Regions from separate parts of the Paraburkholderia sp. SOS3 genome, predicted to be linked through region 1. Evidence: riboswitches for the same ligand, from Rfam matches in the RefSeq annotation. Region 1 holds a riboswitch; the other holds the start of a gene.
The links. A riboswitch is a leader RNA that binds a small molecule or an ion and turns the genes downstream of it on or off. The one in region 1 is predicted to bind ZMP and ZTP.
Positions count from the first base shown of each region.

Region 2: linked by a shared signal. The riboswitch ahead of BTO02_RS31560 (LysE family translocator) and the one ahead of glyA (serine hydroxymethyltransferase) in region 1 are both predicted to bind ZMP and ZTP.

Region 1 covers NZ_CP018811.1:3,840,145-3,850,642, forward strand. The annotation lists gene BTO02_RS17065 (pilus assembly PilX family protein) at 1-254, opposite strand, end outside; gene BTO02_RS17070 (PilW family protein) at 251-1,063, opposite strand; gene BTO02_RS17075 (type IV pilus modification PilV family protein) at 1,060-1,518, opposite strand; gene BTO02_RS17080 (GspH/FimT family pseudopilin) at 1,515-2,075, opposite strand; gene nrdR (transcriptional regulator NrdR) at 2,389-2,880, opposite strand; gene glyA (serine hydroxymethyltransferase) at 2,887-4,134, opposite strand; ZMP/ZTP riboswitch at 4,358-4,457, opposite strand; gene ydfG (bifunctional NADP-dependent 3-hydroxy acid dehydrogenase/3-hydroxypropionate dehydrogenase YdfG) at 4,672-5,418, shown strand; gene ybgC (tol-pal system-associated acyl-CoA thioesterase) at 5,490-5,996, shown strand; gene tolQ (protein TolQ) at 6,152-6,829, shown strand; gene tolR (protein TolR) at 6,840-7,289, shown strand; gene tolA (cell envelope integrity protein TolA) at 7,286-8,317, shown strand; gene tolB (Tol-Pal system beta propeller repeat protein TolB) at 8,514-9,806, shown strand; gene pal (peptidoglycan-associated lipoprotein Pal) at 9,826-10,332, shown strand; gene ybgF (tol-pal system protein YbgF) at 10,348-10,498, shown strand, end outside.
Region 2 covers NZ_CP018812.1:2,584,266-2,594,763, forward strand. The annotation lists gene BTO02_RS31535 (DEAD/DEAH box helicase) at 1-704, shown strand, start outside; gene pdeR (cyclic di-GMP phosphodiesterase) at 1,019-3,031, shown strand; gene BTO02_RS31545 (crotonase/enoyl-CoA hydratase family protein) at 3,099-3,977, opposite strand; gene BTO02_RS31550 (M20 family metallopeptidase) at 4,468-5,925, opposite strand; gene BTO02_RS31555 (superinfection immunity protein) at 6,096-6,413, shown strand; ZMP/ZTP riboswitch at 6,530-6,635, shown strand; gene BTO02_RS31560 (LysE family translocator) at 6,659-7,291, shown strand; gene BTO02_RS31565 (YodC family protein) at 7,352-7,630, opposite strand; gene BTO02_RS31570 (hypothetical protein) at 8,153-8,512, opposite strand; gene BTO02_RS31575 (OsmC family protein) at 8,615-9,040, opposite strand; gene BTO02_RS31580 (enoyl-CoA hydratase/isomerase family protein) at 9,439-10,458, shown strand.

The DNA of each region.
Region 1 (10,498 bases):
AGCGCCGAATCCGCCGCATGAAACGCGACGAACTGGTCTTGCAAATTAGCCGCACCGCGGGCCGCCGCAACCGATGTCTCGAACCACGCGGCCGATGTAGCGAGCATCATCGACGACAGGATCAGGACGATCGGCAACGCCGCACCGCGATTGCGCGAGCGCCGGGGCGCATTGTCGCGTCGCGGAGCGCGCCCACCGCGCCGTACTGTGTAACGCTTCATCGCGAGCATCCGCTTCGGTCGGCCACGCATCATGTTGCACCTCCACTGTTATTCCGGATCGCGACGCGCCGCCAGAACGCCTCACGAGCGCGCTTGTCCGGGCCCAATAACGACACGCCGTCGCAATCGACATAGCGACTCGGCGCGGCGTCGCGGGCGCCACGCACGAGCACGCAAACGTCGACCGCAACCACACTGCGCCATTGGGCGAGCGTGAGCGCGGACGCATCGAGCGCCGCGGGCGCGCCGGCCAGCCAATAGCGAAACCGCAACCGTTCGACGCCTTCGACGAGCGGCTGCGACGAACCCGCGCTGCCACTGCCCTCGCAGTAAAGTTCGGGCTCCCCCGTCGAGCCGCTTGCTCTCGCGTAAAAGCGGTTGACGACCGGTGCACCCGGCGCGTCGGCAAGCGTGTGCGCGAGCCCCTGGCCGAGGCAATCGGTCGGCTGCGCGGCGGCTGACGGCCACGTCGATACGTTGTCGGCGACATATCGGATCGCGATGCCATCCGAGCGGCTCGCGAGCGCTTCGCACGTGAGGCGATCGTCCGTTCCGGCCGGACGCGCAGACGAGCAGCCGAAGAGAGCGCCGGAGGCGAACAGCAGGGTCGCCGACGGGGAATCAGCAGGCGTGAATCCGGCCATCTGCAATTGCAGCGCGATCATCGTGAGGGCCGTCACCCCGGCTTCGTGCATCTGCGCAGCATCGTTGGCGCGCACGAGAGCGAGCCGCTGCGACCGGTACAGCGATATCGCGCCCGCTGTCACGATCAGGCCGAGCGCCACCGCGATCGTCAGTTCGAGCAGCGTGTGCCCGCGGATGCGAAGAACCGATCGCATCATTCGGCAAACGCAAGAACGACGCAGGCCGTGCCAGCCGGCACCGCGACATCGCCGCATGGCGGCGGCATGTCGATCACTTCGCCCGAACGCGATGCACCGGCAAGCGTGTGCCACGTGACACGCGCCACCGATGTCCGATCGCCGCTGCCGCTCACCGACGCCTCGCCTTGCGGTAACAGATAGCCCGCTCGAGTACGCCATTGCACGAGCGCCGCGCTGCTGCGCGACGCACCGTGCATCGCTTCGACGAGCGCGTCTGCAACGAGCGCTGCGTGCTCACGCGCCGCCGCTGCTCGAGCATCGCGAATCATCCATAGTTGCGCGGCAATCAGACCGAGTGCGGTCACCGCGGTCAACACGACCGCAAGCATGACTTCGATCAGCGATTCGCCACGAGTAAAAGCGGTGTGTGAACCGGCCTTCGAGGTTCGCAAGCGCAAGCGTGAGATCTTCATGCCGACGCCCCGCAAGCGCCCTCGGCGATACGCGCCCGTCCGCCGGCCGCAATCCGGATGCAACGGCGCCACGCGTTGCCTTGTGTCGCCTTCGACGAAACGCGCGGCGCGAGATCGAAGCTGCGAAAGCTGCCGATCGTCTGTCCCGCGGGCGGCGTAAACGTGAGATTCGTCGACGCGCCGGCGATGCTGACCGCCGCGAATTCCGGCTGCGCTCGCAGCGCGAACATGGCGCCCGCCCGTTCGATCATCACGGCCCAACCGCATGACCAGTCCACCGCGCCGGAGCGGCAGGCCTGCCCCGCGGCGAGACAGTGTCTCGCCGCGTCGATGCGGCACACGGTAATGCGCACGCCCCGTCTGATCGCTTCGCTGCGTGCGTAAGCAAGGGTTGAGAGCAATGCATGGGCACGCGCCTCCACCTGATCGCGCATCTGCCATGCGACAAACGAAGGTGTCGCCATCGCTGCAAGCAGAGCCAGCAACGCGACCACCGCCAGCGTTTCGAGCAGCGTGAAGCCGCATCGTACGCATCTCGTCCAGCCATCGTTTCTCATCGTCAGCCTCCGTTGTCAGCAACGATGGCTGCGAATCTACCTTTGCTTCAGGGTGCTAACAATATGCCGAATGGCCAGGTAGCGCGCAAAGGCAAACGCACGCAACATTGCGTGTCTGTCGAACGCGGCACGACGGTAACGCATCGAAGAGACCCGACGCTCGGGAGGGGGAAGAATGCAGCAGATCGAACTGATAGCGGATGCGGTGGCGCACAGTGCCGGCGAGCATCCGGCCGCTTTCGCCTTGCCGCCGAAGCGGCCTGCCGGGCCGCGAACGGAAGGCCTGCGCGCTGCACCGTGGGTTGCAGCCCGATCAGCGCTTGCGCCGGGGTTTGGGCGGACCGGGCGGCGAAGCCATGCGGCGAAACTCCTCGATCACGTCCTCGAACTCGGACACATCTTCGAAACGCCGGTAAACGGATGCGAAGCGCACATAGGCGATCGTGTCGAGCGCGCGCAACTCGTTCATCACGAGTTCGCCGAGCCGTTCGCTGCGCACCTCGCGCTCCCCGCTGCCGAGCAACTGATATTCGATGCGTGCAACGGCGGCGTCGATTGCGTCGGCTGCAACGGGCCGCTTGCGCAGCGCGAGCTTCATGCTCGAGACGATCTTGCGGCGGTCGAACTCGACGCGGCTACCGTCCTTCTTCACGACCGACGGCAGTGCGAGCTCGACGCGCTCGTAAGTGGTAAAGCGCTTGTCGCAAGCCGGACAACGGCGCCGCCGCCGGATGGCGGCGCCGTCTTCGGATACGCGGGAGTCGACGACCTGCGTATCGTCGTGCCGGCAGAACGGGCAGCGCATGGTCGGCTAGCGATAGACCGGGAAGCGCTTCGTCAGCTCGGCGACTTGCGCACGCACGCGCTCGATGGTGGCGGCGTCTTCCGGATTGTCGAGCACGTCGGCAATCAGGTTACCCACCACTTCGGCTTCCTTGACGCCGAAGCCGCGCGTTGTCATGGCGGGCGAACCGAGGCGAATGCCGCTCGTCACGAATGGCTTTTCCGGGTCGTTCGGAATCGCGTTCTTGTTCACCGTGATATGCGCTGCGCCGAGCGCTGCTTCGGCCACCTTGCCGGTGATGTGCTTCGCACGCAGATCGACCAGCATCACGTGGCTCTCGGTGCGCCCCGAGACGATGCGCAGGCCGCGCTTCACAAGCGTTTCGGCAAGCACGCGGGCGTTCTCGACCACGCGCTGCTGATACTCCTTGAACTCCGGCGACAACGCTTCCTTGAACGCCACTGCCTTGGCGGCGATCACATGCATCAGCGGTCCGCCCTGGATGCCGGGGAAGATGGCCGAGTTGATCGGCTTCTCATATTCGGCCTTCATCAGGATCACGCCGCCGCGCGGGCCGCGCAGGCTCTTGTGCGTCGTGGTGGTGACGAAGTCGGCGTGCGGCACCGGGTTCGGATAGACGCCGGCGGCGACGAGACCTGCGTAATGCGCCATGTCGACCATCAGATACGCACCGACCGCCTTCGCGATTTTTGCGAGCCGCTCGAAGTCGATGCGCAGCGCGAACGCAGACGCGCCCGCGACGATAAGCTTCGGCTTGTGTTCGTGAGCAAGCTTCTCGGCCGCTTCGTAATCGATGTCTTCAGCCGCGTCGAGTCCGTAGCTCACGACGTTGAACCACTTGCCCGACATATTGACGGGCGAGCCGTGCGTCAGGTGGCCGCCATGCGCGAGGCTCATACCCATGATCGTGTCGCCGGGCTTGAGCATGGCGAAGAACACACCCTGATTCGCCTGCGAGCCCGAGTTCGGCTGCACGTTCGCCGCCTCGGCGCCGAACAGCTGTTTGACGCGGTCGATCGCGAGCTGCTCGACGATATCGACATACTCGCAACCGCCGTAATAGCGCTTGCCCGGATACCCTTCCGCGTACTTGTTCGTGAGCTGCGAGCCTTGCGCGGCCATCACGGCCGGGCTCGTATAGTTCTCCGACGCGATCAGCTCGATGTGTTCTTCCTGGCGATGGTTTTCCTGCTCGATCGCCTGCCAGACTTCCGGGTCGACGTTCGCAATGGTGCTTTGGGCTTTATCAAACATGTGCGTTCCGTTGAGAATGTTCGGTTGACCGTGATTCCGCACGTGCATATGCGTTCGATCTTGCGCATAACAGCATACAAAGCGGCACGCGAGAGGCGTGCGCAAAGCGCGCAAGCTCACGCGCGGTGCGGCAGGAAACTGGAAGCCTGGATATGCGGACTGCAGAGGCGCCGCACACGCGAGGCAGGCCAGCGACCGGCAGCACGAAGGATCGCGCGCGGATCACAGCTGCCCAGGCGAACGGCAAAACGGAGCCCCGCGCTTCACGGTGGGTTGTTCCACCTTGAACCCGTAGGGTTCTATCGCCAGTCACGCAGGGATGAGCGCGTTAGTTTATTGGAAGCGCATCGAATAGGCAACCAGCCCCACGGCGCCTGCAGTGATGCAAAAAAGCCTGACGAATTCGCTACTTGCGCCCACTTCGCGGCGCCCGGCACGAGATCCGGCGGCCCGCCCGATCCGGCCGCCGCGGCGCGGTTGATCGGGCGCCGCAATGGAAGTAGGCTTGTCGCCTTTCTCAACCCAACGGAAACTGGAATGATCGTCTTTGTCACCGGGGCGTCTGCCGGATTCGGCGCTGCCATCGCGCGTGCTTTTGTCAAAGGCGGCCATCGCGTCGTCGCGACCGCGCGCCGCAAGGACCGCCTCGACGCCCTCGCCCGCGAACTCGGCGAGAACCTGCTGCCGCTGCAGCTCGACGTGCGCGACCGCGCGGCTATTCAGGCGCTGTCGGCCGCGCTGCCCGACGGCTTCGCCGCGGTCGACGTGCTCGTCAACAACGCGGGACTCGCGCTCGGGCTCGCGCCGGCCCACAGGGCCGATCTGGACGACTGGGAAACGATGATCGATACGAACTGCAAAGGCCTCGTGCAAGTGACGCGCGCGCTGCTGCCGGGCATGGTCGCGCGCAACCGCGGCCACGTGATCAACCTGGGTTCGGTCGCAAGCAGCTGGCCGTATGCCGGCGGCAATGTGTACGGCGCGACCAAGGCGTTCGTTGCGCAATTCAGCCTGAATCTGCGCGCGGATCTGACCGGCACCGCGGTGCGCGTGACCGACATCCAGCCGGGCCTGTGCGGTGGCACCGAATTCTCGAACGTGCGCTTTCGCGGCGACGACGCGAAGGCCGCGGGCATCTACAAGGACATGCAGCCGCTCACGGCCGAAGACATCGCCGAATCGATCTTCTGGGTCGCCACGCGCCCGGCGCATGTGAACATCAATTCGATCGAATTGATGCCGGTTGCGCAGTCGTTCGCCGGCCTGTCGGTTCATCGCGGCTGAGCATGCCCGGAGCGGGAAAAGTGAATGAAACCAGTGCCAAAAAAGCAGGCAGCCCGTCAGGTTCCGGTAAAATGCGCGGCATGAAAACTCCTGGCAGTCAGCCCGGCGCCGAAATCGGCTTCACATGGCCGATTCGCGTGTACTACGAAGATACGGACGCCGGCGGCATCGTGTTCTACGTGAACTACCTGAAGTTTTTCGAACGCGCGCGCACCGAATGGCTGCGCGCCTGCGGAATCGAACAAGGCAGGCTCGCGAGCGAAACCGGCACGCTCTTCATCGTCCGCAGCACGGCACTCGACTACCGGTCGCCGGCGCGCCTCGACGACTCGCTCGCGATCGTCAGCCGGATCGAACGGCTCGGCCGCGCAACGGTCGATTTCGTGCAGGAAGCGTGGCGCCAGGATACGCTGCTCGCCACCGGCACGATCCGCATCGGCTGTGTCGACGCAGCGGCGCTGCGGCCCGCCGCGATTGCGCCGGCCGTCCTCGCCGCGTTGCGGCGCGGGCCGCCCGGTTCGGGCGCAAGCACCGGCTCGAGCAATACAACGACAGGCATGTCAACGGCTAACGAGTGAGCACCGTTGTTACCTGGCCAGTGAACTCGTAACGGTCAGAACAAGACCAAGCATGGTTCGGCGAAACGGTTCGCCGAAGCTTCCGGTTCTCCCACCGAACGCTTCGATCCGCCTTTCAGCCGGACGCCCCTAGCGGGACGTTACAGCGAACCTATATGAACACTACACAAGATCTGTCGATCATTTCCCTCGTTCTTAATGCGAGCCTGCTGGCCCAGGCGGTGATGGCGCTCCTGCTGCTGCTGTCTCTGATGTCCTGGACGTTCATCTTCCGCAAGTGGTTTGCAATTCGCCGCGCGCGCGGCCAGACCGAACGCTTCGAGCGCGATTTCTGGTCCGGCGGCGACCTGCAGGCGCTGTATCAGAGCGCCGCGAACAACCGTCATCGCATCGGTGCGCTCGAGCGTATTTTCGAAGCCGGCATGCGTGAATTCCTGAAGGCCAAGGAAAAGCGCCTGAACGATCCGGGTGCGATTCTCGACGGCGCGCGCCGCGCAATGCGGGCGGCTTTCCAGCGTGAAATGGACGTGCTCGAAGCGAATCTCGCGTTTCTCGCGTCGGTCGGCTCGGTGAGCCCTTACATTGGTCTTTTCGGCACCGTCTGGGGCATCATGAATGCGTTTCGCGGCCTCGCGAACGTGCAGCAGGCCACCCTCGCGAACGTCGCGCCGGGCATCGCCGAAGCGCTGACGGCCACCGCAATCGGCCTGTTCGCCGCGATTCCTGCCGTGGTCGCGTACAACCGCTACGCTCACGATATCGACCGCCTCGCGATCCGCTTCGAGACCTTCATCGAAGAGTTCTCGAATATCCTGCAGCGCCAGGCGCACTAAGGAGTCCACGATGGCCGGTTCATCGATCCGTTCCAGCATGCGCGGCGGCCGTTCGCGCCGCGCCATGTCCGACATCAACGTCGTGCCGTATATCGACGTGATGCTCGTCCTGCTCGTCATCTTCATGGTGACGGCGCCGCTCGTCGCGCCGTCGATCGTCAATCTGCCCACCGTCGGCGGCGCCGCGCCGCAGCAGCAGACGCCGCCCGTGGTCGTGAATATCCGCGCCGACGGCAACATGAGCGTGCGTTACAAGGACGACGCGGGCACCACGCAGCAGGAAACCATGACGCGGGCCGACCTGAACAGCTTCGTCACCGACCGCGAGCAATCGCATCCCGACCAGCCGGTCGTGATTGCCGCCGACAAGACCGTGAAGTACGAGGTCGTGATGAACGTGATGTCCGATCTGAAAGCGCGCGGCGTCAAGCGCGTTGGATTGCTCGTCAAATCGCAATGATTCGCCAGAAATCCGCTTATCCGTTGCAGCCGCCGCGTGAGCGCGGCACGTGGCGCGCGTTCGCGCTCGCGGCGTTGATGCATGTGCTGCTCGGTTTCTTCCTGTATCACGGCATCCAGTGGCAAAACAGCACGCCCGCAGGCGCGGAAGCCGAAATCTGGACGTCGGTGCCCGATCTGTCGACGCCTCGCGTCGCCCCGCCCCCGCCCGCCCCGGTCGCGCCCGCGCCGCCCGTGCAGGACGAGGAGGCGGACATCGCGCTCCAGGAGAAAAAACGCAAGCAGCAGGAGGCTGCGCGCGAAGCACAGCTGGCCGAGCAGCAACGGCAACAGCAGTTGCAGGCGCAACAGGAAGCCGACGCGAAGCGTCAGCAGCAGCTCGCCGCCGAACAGGCCGCGATGGCCGCGGCGTTGAAGAAGCAGCAGCAACAGCAGCAGGCGCAAAAGCTCAAGCAGCAACAGCTGGCCGAGCAACAGAAGCAGGATCAGCTGAAAAAACAACAGCAGGAAGAGCAGCAGAAAGCGCAGCAGCAGAAAGAGCAGCAGCAGAAGGAACAACAGGCGAAGGCCGACGAGCAGAAGAAGGCCGAAGCGGAAAAGGCAGCGAAGGCGAAGGCGGCGGCCCAGGCCGAAGCGGCGAAGAAGCTCGACGCGGAGCGCCGCCAGCGCCTCGCGGCACTGCAAGGCATGGCGGGCGGCGAGGGCTCCACCGGCAATGGCCTCGCGAAGAGCGGCACGGGCAGCGGCGCGGGCGGCAACGCCACGTCGCCCGGCTACGCGGAGAAGGTGCAACGGCGCGTGCGGCCGAATATCGTCTGGGCCGGCGACACGCAAGGGCTCGAGACCGTGGTCTCGGTGCGCTGTGCGCCGACGGGGACATTGCTGTCGGCAACCGTCACGCGCAGCAGCGGCAATTCGCAGTGGGATGACGCGGCGCTGCGCGCGGTCCAGCGTTCGGATCCGATGCCGCAAGATACAAATGGCAAGACACCGGCCAGTTTTACCATTACGCTGCGTCCGGCGGGTTGAGGTGGGGTAAGTGGCGCATGCACGTATCGTTGGACCGAACGCGGCGCGACTTGCGCGGACGCGCCCCGGCCCTTAAGGCATGCTGAAAGCTGTGAGCGAGGCCTGGCACGGCTGGCAAGCCTTCGGGAACGATTTCTGCGTGCTTGTGTCTGTTTGCAGTTGTGAAGGTTTTTGTACTTTGGGGAATCGATAAAGCATGAGTTTGATGACGAAGCTAGGCCTGCGAACACTGGTGGCGTCTTGCCTGATTACGGCAGGCGGTGCGGCACATGCACAGCTGAACGTCCTCGTGACGGGCGTCGGGTCCACGCAGTTTCCGATCGCGACCGCGAATTTTGCCAACGAAAGCAGTTCCCCACAGCAGATCAGCACGATCGTACGGCAGGATCTGCAACGCAGCGGCAAGTTCACGAATATCGACGCGGGGTCCACGCCGGTCTCGGAGAGCGATACAGTCGACCTCGGCAGCTGGAAGGCCAAGGGTGCCGACGCGTTCGTCGCCGGCAGTGTGACGAAACGCCCCGACGGCCAGTATGAAGTGCGCTTCAAGCTCTACGACACGGTCAAGGGCGAAAACCTCGGCGGTCTCGTACTCGTCAGCCCGGAGAGCGGTCTGCGCATGAGCGCGCACAAGGTAGCCGACTACATCTACGCGAAGCTGATGGGCACACGCGGCGTCTTCGCCACGCGCCTTTCATACGTGATCAAGGTCGGCAGCCGCTACCAGCTGCAAATCTCCGACTCGGACGGGCAGGACGCGCATATCGCGCTGTCGAGCCCCGAGCCGATCATCTCGCCGGCATGGTCGCCGGACGGCACGAAGGTCGCGTACGTGTCGTTCGAGAAGAAGAAGCCAATCGTTTATATCCACGACCTGCCGACCGGCCGGCGCATCATCGTGTCCGATCAGAAGGGTAACAACAGCGCGCCGGCGTGGTCGCCGGACGGCCGCACGCTCGCACTGGCCCTTTCGCGCACCGGCAACACGCAGATCTTCGCCGTCAATGCGGACGGCAGCGGTCTGCGCCGCCTGACGCAAGGCAGCTCGATCGATACTGAGCCCGATTTCTCTCCGGACGGCCAGACGATCTACTTCACGAGCGACCGCGGCGGCCAGCCGCAAATCTACAAAATGCCGGCCGCGGGCGAAAACGCGGGCGCTGCGCAGCGCGTGACCTTCACCGGCAGCTATAACACGAGCCCTCGCGTGAGCCCCGACGGCAAACAACTCGCGTATATTTCGCGCACCGGCGGCGGTTTCAAGCTGTACATCCAGGATCTGCAGTCGGGCGTCGCGACGGCGCTCACCGACACAACACATGACGAATCGCCGAGTTTTGCGGCGAATGGTCAGTACATCCTTTACGCCACTCAGGTGAACGGCCGTGGCGTGTTGGCCGCTGTATCGACCGATGGTCGGACGCGGCAGGTCCTGTCCGTTCAGGGTGGCAGCGTGCGCGAGCCGTCCTGGGGCCCGTTTATGCAATGACACACAAGGAGAGTAAAACATGAAGTCGAAATTGCGTCTTACACTGGCCGCGCTGACGGTTGTCGGCGTTCTCGCAGCTTGCTCGTCGACGCCGAAGCCCACGAGCACGACCGCGGGCAACATCAACGCCCAGCCGAATCCGAACGCGGTCGCTCCGGTCACCGTCGACGAACTGAACAACCCGAACAGCCCGCTCGCGAAGCGCAGCGTGTATTTCGATTTCGACAGCTACTCGGTGAAGGACGAATACCAGCCGCTGCTGCAGCAACACGCGCAGTATCTGAAGTCGCACCCGCAGCGTCACGTGCTGATCCAGGGCAACACCGACGAGCGCGGTACGAGCGAGTACAACCTCGCGCTGGGCCAGAAGCGTGCGGAAGCCGTGCGTCGCGCGATGTCGCTGATGGGCGTGCCCGATCAGCAAATGGAAGCCGTGAGCCTCGGCAAGGAAAAGCCGCTTGCAACCGGTCATGACGAAGCGTCGTGGGCGCAAAACCGCCGCGCCGATCTCGTCTACCAACAGTAACGGGTAACGCGCCGTATGACACACCGTTTCTCCCGGCTGCGGCTCGCCGCAGCAGCGTGCGCGGCAGGCGTGGCTTTCACGGCCATGCCGGCGCATGCAGGCCTGTTCGACGACGACCAGGCCCGCCAGGCGATTCTCGACCTGCGCACGAAGACCGACAGTCTGA
Region 2 (10,498 bases), on a different replicon from region 1:
AGCCCGCGTCCGCCAAACGCAGTGCGTTTCATCACGGCCGGCGCCGCGCGGCGATGCCGCTGATCGGCGGGATGGACGATGCGGGGCGCTGGGCGCTCGTGCAGCGACGCAAGGCGCCGGTTTCCGATGCGGCGGCAACCGTTGCGAGCGCAACGACGGCGCGGTCGTCGGCGGCCTCGGGTGTCGGCGCCGCCTCTTCCGCGCGCCGCGCACCTTTCCCGTCCGACGTCGTCGAGCACATCGCGCTGACGCTGCTGCGCCGCTATGGCGTCGTGTTCTGGCGGCTGCTCGAACGCGAAGCGCAATGGCTGCCGCCGTGGCGCGACCTGCTGCGTGTCTATCAACGGCTCGAAGCACGCGGCCAGGTGCGCGGCGGACGCTTCGTGAACGGGCTGTCGGGCGAGCAGTTCGCGCTGCCGGAAGCGATTCCAGTGCTGCGCGAAGCGCGCCGGCGCAGGCAGGACGCATCCGATCGGCACGACGCTGGCAACCACGCCTTCGTTTGCATTGCCGCTACCGATCCGCTCAATCTGGTCGGTACGCTGCTGCCCGGCGACAAGGTGCCGGCCATCGCCGGCAACCGCGTGCTGTTTCGAGACGGCGTGCCGGTCGCCACGCTAGCCGCCAACGCATTCAACTACCTCGAAGAAACGGATGCGGCCGCGCGCGAACAGATGCGCGCGTGCCTTGCGCGGCGCCGCTGAACTCGCAGATACGCAGGCGCGTCGCCTCTCGGCGGCCTGTTTCAGGTAGCCAGTGCGCATATTCAGGATTCGTGGCGCAATCAAGAATCGGCCGACGTCTGTCTCGGCGCAACATCGTTGGCTATTGCTATTAAGAATGTTCTGCGCTACACCGTTAACCTGTTCGGAGCCCGAAATCCGTGCTTCCTTCGCTACAATGGGGACCGCTTTCCGCACGCCGACCGTCTGCCATCGCCCGCTCGAGTCCGTTTTTTGCTGGTTACGTTGTACCGGCGCGAGGACAGCTGGCAATTTTTGCCCGGATACCCTCATTCATGAACGACGACCAATACGATCAGGTACACCAGGCGCTGTACGCACGGTTCGGTACCCATAGTCCATGCTGGCGCCTGTCGAGCGACAGCAATGCGCTCGAATTGTCGCCCGTTACAGGCGATGGCCCTGCCACGGCCGCCGTCGCGCTTAGCGCGCAACAGGCCGCGCAGATTCGCAGGCTGACCGGCGTCACGTCGCACCTGACGCTCGAAGTGCGTCTCTATGGCGAACCGTTGCGTCTGCATCTGGTTGGGAAAAAGCTCAATAGCAGCACATGGGCCGGGACCGCCTCCGAATACGACGATACGGAATCGGTTGCGCGCGATCTCGTCCATGGGCTCTCGTTTGCCGAACAGGTCGTCTCCGAAGTGAACTCGGTGGTCGTGATCGTCGACCGCAACGGCCGTATCCAGCGCTTCAATCGCCTTGCCGAAGAGCTGACAGGCATGAAGGAAGAAGACGTCATCGGGCGCAGTGTATGGGCGCTGTTCATGTCGTCGGAAGCCGGCGCGGCGTCGAGCCAGAATATCTCGGGCTTCTTCAATCGCGGCGTCTCCTATGAAGTCGAGCGGCTCGTGCGCACCGTGCACGGCGAGCGGCTCTTCCTGTTTCGCAACAAGTTCGTGCAAAGCGGCAGCGGCATGGACGAGCAGTTCCTGATCTGTTCGGGAACCGACATCACCGAAGAACGCCGCGCGCAGGAGCGTCTGTCGGAACTCGCGAACACCGATTCGCTGACCGGCCTGCCGAACCGCAACGCGATTCAGGACAAGATCCGCATGGCCATCGCGAGTGCGGCGGCCGACACCTCGGTCGGCATCCTGTTTCTCGATCTCGACAACTTCAAGAAGGTCAACGATCACTACGGGCACGTGTTCGGCGACCGGCTGATTCAGGACGTGTCGGCCACCGTGCGCGATTGCCTCGATGAAGGCGACACGCTTGCGCGTCTGGGCGGCGATGAATTCATCGTGCTGTCGTCGCCGGCGACCGCCGCGTCGCTCGAGGCAACCGCGCAGCGCATTCTCGAACGCTTGCGCACGCCGTTCAGTCTCGGGCTCGTCGAGGTCTACACCGGTTGCTCGATCGGCATCGCGCTCTTCCCCGAGCATGGCGACAGCCTCGAATCGCTGGTCCGCGCGGCCGATACGGCGATGTACGTTGCAAAGGACGGCGGCAAGCGTACCTATCGCGTGTTCTCGCCGGAAATGAACCGCAAGGTCGCCGAGTATATGTGGCTCGATACGAACTTGCGGCGCGGCCTCGACGAAGGACAGCTCACGCTGCACTATCAGCCGAAGCTATCGCTCGCAACAGGCGCCGTGTGCGGCGTCGAGGCGCTCGTGCGCTGGAACTCGCCCGAGCGCGGGCAGATCATGCCGGGCGAGTTCATTCGCTATGCGGAGGAATCCGGCCTGATCGGTCCGCTCGGCCGCTGGGTCATGCAGACCGCGGCCGCGCAGGCCGCGCAATGGAAAGCGCGCGGTCTCACGCTGCGCGTGGCGATCAACGTGTCGGCGCGGCAGCTCGTCGATACCGCAGTGGTCCGTCATTTCCGCGAGGCGCTGCAATGCGCGAACCTCGATCCGTGCCTCGTCGATCTCGAACTCACCGAGAGCTGTCTGATCGAAGACGAAGCCGCGGCAATCGACCTCATCACGCAATTCCGCGAACTCGGCGCGCAAGTGCACCTCGACGACTTCGGCACGGGCTATTCGTCTCTTTCGCAACTCGGCCGCATTCCGCTCGATGTAATCAAGCTCGACCGCAGCTTCGTGTGCTCGATCAACACGGACAGGAAAGCACAGGCGCTCGTGCGCTCGATGGTAGCGGTCGCTCAGGCGCTGCAACTGCAGGTGGTCGCCGAAGGTATCGAGACCGAAGCCGAAGAACTCTTTATGAAAGGCCTCGGCGTCGAATACGTGCAGGGCTATCTGTACAGTCAGCCGATGCCGGCTGCTGAATTCGAACAATGGCTGGTCGACCGGCAGAAGGTCCGGCTGATCGCCTGAACGGCGCAATCCGTGCGACCTGCAAGACCCTCTGCCAACTCCCCTCAAACGAGCCAGGCCAAGCGCATCAGGCAACGTTCGCGTTGTGATGACGCAAGTTACCCGTGCGGCGGTTCTGCAGCATCACGAGCCGTTCCATGAACGCGAGATCCTTCTCCTCGATCGTGAACGCGGCCTCGACCCAGTCTTCGGTGATTTCCATCAGCTCCGAGCGCGAAAGCTGCAGCACGCGCTGCCGTGCGCGCACCATTGCGCGGATGCCGTTCAGTTTCGGCCGCAGCGTGTCGATGAAGGTTCGCGTCGCGATGTACGCATCGCCCGGTTCGAACAGGTGATCGACCAGTCCTTTCGCCGCGTGCCATTCGGCCGTGTGCGATTCGCCGCCGCCGATCAGCTCTTCGGCCAGACGCATGCCGGCGCGCCGCGCGACGAGCGAATAGCCGCCCATGCCCGGAAACAGATTGAACGCGATCTCGGGGAAGCCCATTCTCGCGTCGTTCTGCGCGAGCAAGAAATGATGCGCGAGCGCCGCCTCGAATCCGCCGCCTAGCGCCGTACCCTCGATCATCGCGATCGAGATCGCGCCTGTATCGAAACCGCGCGCCGCCGCATGCACGCAATCGACACAGGCGCGCGCGTAGGCCATCAGCTCCTGGCGCCGGCCAGCGCGAATCGCTTCGGCGAAAAAACTCAGGTCGCCACCGACGTTGAACATGGTTGGGATGACCGAGCCCGTCACCCAGAAATCGATCGGCAGCCCTGATTCCTGCGCGGCGCGCGCGAGGCTCAGGATGTCGTGCACGAGTTCCAGGTTGAAGCATGGCCGTGGTTGAGCCCGCAGCATCATCCACATGATGTTGCGTTCTTCTTCGTAAAAAGCCGAGATTTGTGAAAGACTGCCCGCTTCAACGAACGGACGGCATGCGTGATGGCTATTCAGGTTCATTTCCAGTGGTCCTTTTAGGTTATAAAACGTCGGAAGAGCTATACGAGCCTAAAACAGACCACAATCCCGCGAGAGCGGCTGGCTAACACTTCAGCACAATTAATGGAGTGCGCGCGTCAGACCGGCCAGCGCGACTTTGCGGTAACTCGTACCGACATTCCGTGACGCAAACGATTGCGGGGGAGCACGTACAGCGAACTACCCGATCAGGCCCGCCGCGGCATGGATGGGCGTAACGCCATTAGAACCTTTGCTTCAATTTTTCTGTGGAAATTTCATTCCGTTTATGCAATGCGAAGCGGATATATTCCCGGTGCATTTTTATTCGAATTACCGGAAAGAAATGAATAGCGCCGGGTGGCCGGCGCGAGGGGCCGCGAGAGGAACGACGGCCGCGGCAAGGCACGGCCGGGGACACGACATTTCGGTGTACGTGGCGACGATGCACGTACTCCGTGCATGATCGCGTGCGATCAGGAGACCCGAGCGTTCACGGCGCGGCCGCGATCACTTCGGCCACGCAAGCCGTGAGCTTCTTGCCGTACGGTACGTGCAGGAACTCGTTGGGGCCGTGCGCATTCGACTTCGGTCCGAGCACGCCGCACACCATGAACTGCGACTGCGGAAAGCCCGCTTTCAATACGTTCATCAACGGGATCGTGCCGCCCTGGCCGATATAGGCACAGTCGGCGCCGAAGTGCTGGCGCGATGCGTCGTTCAATGCGGCGCCGAGCCAGCTTGCGACATCCGGAGCGTTCCAGCCGGTCGCCGCGCCGCTGTCGGGCTTGAACGTGACTTTCGCGTTGTAAGGCGGATCGAGTTCGAGCAACGCTTGCAATTCATTGACAGCGTTGCTGGCGTCGACGAGCGGCGGCAGCCGCAGCGACAGCTTGAACGCGGTGCGCGGGCGCAGTACGTTGCCCGCGTCGGCGAGCGACGGCAGGCCGGACGCACCGGTCACCGCAAGCGACGGGCGCCACGTCGAATTGAGCAGCGCGTCTTTCGGGTCGGTGGTGGTCGGCAGCACTTGCCGGCCGTCCTGACCGCACGCCCAGGGCATTTTCTTCCACACGTCGTCGCCGAGTATCGTCGCGGTCGCTTCGGCTTCGCGCAGACGCTCGGGCGGTATCGGGCAATGAAAACCCTTTGGCAGCAGATTGCCCGTCGATGCGTCTTCGAGCCGCTCGAACAGTTGGCGCATGATGCGGAAGCTCGAAGGCGCAATACCGCCGTAGGAGCCCGAATGAATGCCCTCGTCGAGCACCTGCACCTCGAGGTCGCCCGAAACGAGGCCGCGCAGCGACGTGGTGAGCCAGAGCTGGTCGTAATTGCCCGCGCCCGAATCAAGGCACACGACGAGGCCGACTTTGCCGAGCCGGTCGCGCAGTGCATCGACATACGGCAGCAGGTCGTAACTGCCCGACTCCTCGCAGGTTTCGATGAGCCCGACGCAGCGCGGCCGTTCGACGCCTTGCGCATCGAGAGCCGCGAGCGCGGTGACGCTCGCGTAGATCGCGTAGCCGTCGTCGGCGCCACCGCGGCCATAGAGCTTGCCGTCTTCGAGCTTCGGCACCCACGGGCCGAGGTCGTTGCGCCAGCCCGCGAATTCCGGCTGCTTGTCGAGATGCCCATACAACACGATGGTTTCGGTGCTGCCCGGGCGCGTTGCAGGCGATTCGAAGAAGATCACCGGCGTGCGGCCCGGCAGCCGCACCACTTCGAGCTTCAGACCGCGCACCGGCTGCGTTTCGGCCCACTTCGCCGCTTCGGTGACGACGCGCTCGATATAGCCGTGCTTCTGCCAGTCGGGATCGAACGCCGGGCTTTTGGCCGGGACGGCGATGTAGTCGGTCAGCGCGGGCACGATCTCGTCGTTCCATTTGCGCTCGACGAAATCGCGCAGCGTGGTGGGGTCAAGTTTCGATTGCGTGGTGGCGTCGGAAATCATCGCGGCATGTCCGGTCGGTGAAAGAACACATGATAGTCCCGATCATGCGCGGCGCAGCGAAGGGCGCGTCGCCGCGCGCCGCATGCGGCGCGGTGTGGCTGTGCGCTGCGCGTGCGCAGCGTTCGCGCGACAATGGTGCATTCGTCATGCATCGCCCCCTTGGCAATCTCATGGAGAATCTCGTTATACAAGGCGTCGCGGCTATCGCCGCGCTCGGAGTCTATTTCCTGCCGTCGATCATCGCCGACCGGCGCAAACGCTACGATCTGCTGACTATCGCGCTCTTCAACGCCGTGGTCGGCTGGACCGTGTTCGGCTGGCTGCTTGCGCTTTACTGGGCGCTACAGCCGAATCCGCCGAAAAACGTGGCTGGCGAAATCGTAAAGTCGCGCAAGATCGTGAGCATGCGCAAGTTTTCGACGATGCTCGCCGATCGCGTGCGCCTGCGCTCGTCGCGCACCAAGGCGCGCGAGCGTTCGTCGAAGTGAAGTGGGAAAAGTGAGGGCCGGCCGCCGGCCCTGCTGTCGGGCTGACATACCGCTGAATAGGCCTCCTGTCGACACGCGCAAGGGGCCGCGCAACAGCTGTTGTCATGGGATAATCTTGTGGTTCGCGCGACTGGCGCTACGAGATGGATCACCATCGGGGAACGCGAACCGCACTCCGCCGCTGGCCGGAATCGCGAATCGCCGCGCGCCTGGGCATTGCCTCGATCTTGTCACGGAGACATGCAATGCCCGAACACACCTCTCTTCTCGCTTTCGGCCTCGTCGCACTGGGCATGGCACTGACGCCCGGCCCGAATATGGTTTACCTCGTCTCGCGCTCGATCTGCCAGGGACGCACGGCGGGGCTGATTTCCCTCGGCGGCGTCGCGCTCGGTTTCGTCGTCTATATGTTGTCTGCGGCCTTCGGCATTACTGCGCTGCTGCTTGCCGTGCCTTTCGCGTACGATGCGCTGCGCTTCGGCGGTGCGCTTTATCTGTTGTGGCTCGCATGGCAAGCAGTAAAGCCCGGCGGACGTTCGCCGTTTCAGGTGCGCGCACTGCCCGCTGACAGCCGGGGCAAGCTGTTTGCGATGGGCTTCGTGACCAATCTGCTGAACCCGAAAATCGCGGTGCTATACCTGTCGCTGCTGCCGCAGTTCATCGATCCGCTACACGGCAGCGTGCTCGGCCAGTCGCTCGCGCTGGGCTTCGTGCAGATTGCGCTTAGCATGTGCGTGAACGCGGCGGTCGCGATGACCGCGGGCTCGATTGCCGGGTTTCTTGCGCGCCGGCCGACATGGCTTGTGGTCCAACGCTGGATGATGGGCACGGTGCTGACGGGTCTGGCCGTGCGAATGGCCATGGACGCGCGGCGCTAGAGCGTATCCAGGCCGTTTATCGACAGGCGCGCTCAGGGAAGCGCACCTCGTTTGCCTCGCTCACGGAAGCACGACCCGAATGAACTTGTGCAGTTGCACCGAGCCCGCCGGAATCGAGCGCGGCTCGCAACGCACGTTCTCGTAATCGAAAATGTCCTGGCGTAATTCGCCGTGCTCGTCGAACCACTGGCAGACAAGCCGGTCGGCCGCCGAACCGGCCACCGGCCCTGCGTAAGTGACCGTCATGCGCGGGCCGCCGGCCTTGAGCGTGACAACATCGCCAACGTTGAATTGGTCGGCACGCGTCGTATCGAATGGTTTGAGAGTAGCAGTCAGCATGATGTCCCCGTTATAAGCGTAAGCGTCGAGCCGTCTGATCAAACACTGCCGTAAACGCACTACCGTCGAATCAATTGAAAGTGCCGCAAGATTATCAATCGGATTTTCCGCAAGCAAGCTTTTTCTAAAAAGATACCGAGGCCCGTGCTAATTAAGTGACCTTATAAAATATTTTAGAACGAATGTTCAGCATGTGGGACACCGATGCCCGTCAGTTCCGTGCTCTCCGCTCTGTAAGAGTTGATGCCCTTGCGACACGGGTCTGAAGGGCGCGGCTACCGCGCCTGTAATCTTCCCTGCATGTGCGATGTCATACGCGTGCAATAATATTTGCTAACTCGCAATGCGCAGACTTAATCTCCCATAATCCAATCATCAATAAACCGACCGATCATTGCTGAACCACGATAAATCGCGCGGCGCCAGAAATCCGTCAAAAAGATCGCGCTATTTACGGGTAATTACCGAGGGCTGGTTAGATGCGTGACGAATATTTTCCGCACGTGCGGGTTTCTGCCCGATTCACGCGCAATTGTTCAGTGCACGACTTTCGCGCGCAAGGCGTAGCGCGCGCTGCTGAGGGCGCACCACCCTCACGCTCGGCACCACGCAAGCCGCGAGCAGAATTGCGTTGATGCTCAGGCTGCCTTCGAACGCACGCGCGTACGCTTGCGGCGCGTCGTGCCCCTGAACGATGCCGAAGAACACGCCGCTGATTACCGCAATACCGAACGCGGCACTGATCTGCAGCGTCGTGTTCACGACGCCCGGGCGGACGAGCCCCAGATAAAACAACAGCTCCGGTTCGACGCGTCGCAGCGTCGCCCAGCCTGTCACCGTGAAGCCGACGGCGAGCAGCCTGGGTACGATCGGTCCGGACATACTGCGGCTTTTATGACTGGTCAGTCGATAAATCGACCACTAAGCGGTTTGCCGCGGCACAGGTCGTTCCTCTGCCGCGGCATCCCGCCATACCGGTCGCGCTCAGGTCTCGAGCTTCGCGTCCATCGTGATCGTTGCGTTCAGTACCTTCGAGATTGGGCAGCCGGCTTTCGCATCCGCTGCAGCCTTTTCGAATTTGGCCTTGTCGCCTCCGGGGATTTTGACTACGACATCGAGGTGCGAGGCGGTAAGCGAAAAGCCGCCACCGTCTTTATCGAGGGTGACCGTCGCCGTAGTCGCAATCCGCTCCGGTTTGATGCCGGCCTTGCCCAGTTCCGCCGATAGCGCCATTGAAAAACAGCCGGCATGCGCGGCCGCGATCAGCTCTTCGGGATTCGTGCCGACGCCGCTTTCGAACCGTGTCGAGAACGAATACTGCGTGTCTTTCAGCACGCCGCTATCAGTCGAGATGCTGCCCTTTCCGTCCTGCAGACCGCCCTGCCAGACTGCCGATGCTTTGCGCTTCATTACACTCTCCTGTGGTTGCCTCATCGATGCGAGCGTGCCGTTGCACGCGCCGTGCCGCGACGCCTGTCCGCAATGATCCCGCCCGGATTCTTCTGCGGAAAACGGCCTCCATTGCAATCGCCACGCTTCGACCGAGGCGCGGGCCTGGACCAACTTCATCATAGGCTCAAGCTCGCAACGTCGCGTCGACGCCGTGCTGATCGCTTCAAACGCCATAGCGCGTCCGATCCATCTTTTCCGGCACGGTTAAAAGTTCCTGATAGCGCTTCCCGCTCCACGCGATGCGCTGTCCCTTGCTGATCAAGCATGAGAGCGTAGTGGCAGCGCGTGCTTCGGCCCGATGCTAGTATCCGAACCAGTTCATAAACCGGGTCGATCGGACTTCCGCAAGTGCGCGCTTGACCGGCACATCTTCTCCGGCCGACCTACTGGCCCAGATGAACTGGCAACGCTTCAACGCGGCAAATGGACGCTGTTGCGCAGTTCCTTCTATACCCGCGTCGACTTCCCGATTCGCACCGCACCCCGTGCAAACGCATTTTCGAGGAGGCACCATGATCGACAAGGTTGGGTCGAGCGCTTCGAGCGCCGCGCAAGAGCAGGTACGTGTCAGGCGCGTAACACCGGCATATTGGCAAGCTACGTTGCACAATCCGCCGTTCAACATCTTTGGTCCTGACTCCATTCCACAGTTGCAGGCTGTGGTCCACGCGATCGAAACGACGCCGGAGCTCAAGGTGGTCGTGTTTCAGAGCGACGTGCCCGGCTACTTCCTGACTCACTACGATTTCATCCCGCCCTTGTCGGATTCGACTGGTCTGCCCAACGGCCCGACCAGCCTGCATCCGATACCGGACATGATGGTGCGGATCGCAAGGTCGCGCGTCATATCGATCGCAAAACTGCGCGGGCGAGTGACCGGCGTCGGCGGCGAACTGGCGCTCGCGAGCGACATGCGCTTCGCCGCCCTCGAAAATCTCGAGATCTCGCAATGGGAAGCGGGCGCGGGATTCGTACCCGGCGGCGGTCCGATGGCGAGGCTGCCGCGTCTGATCGGCCGTGGCCGGGCGATGGAAGTCCTGCTCGGCGCCGACAATATCGACGGCGAGACGGCCGACAAATACGGCTACGTGAATCGCTCGCTGCCGGACGCTCAGCTCGACGACTTCGTGGACAGATTGGCGCGTCGCATTGCGAGCTTCGACGGCGAGTCGCTTGCCGACATCAAGCAGGCCGTGAACTACGCAAGCCTGCCGCCCGATGCGGAGTCTGCCGCTGGCTGGAATCTGTTTATCTGGTCCGTGCAGCGACCCGAAGCACAATACCGCATCGGCGAACTGATGAAGCGCGGCTTGCAGAAGGACCCCGACATCGAGCGCAATCTCAATCGCTACACAGAAGAAGTGGGCAAGCGCTAAGCCGTAGCCAGATCAGCGTCCGAATCGGAATGTGCGTGGT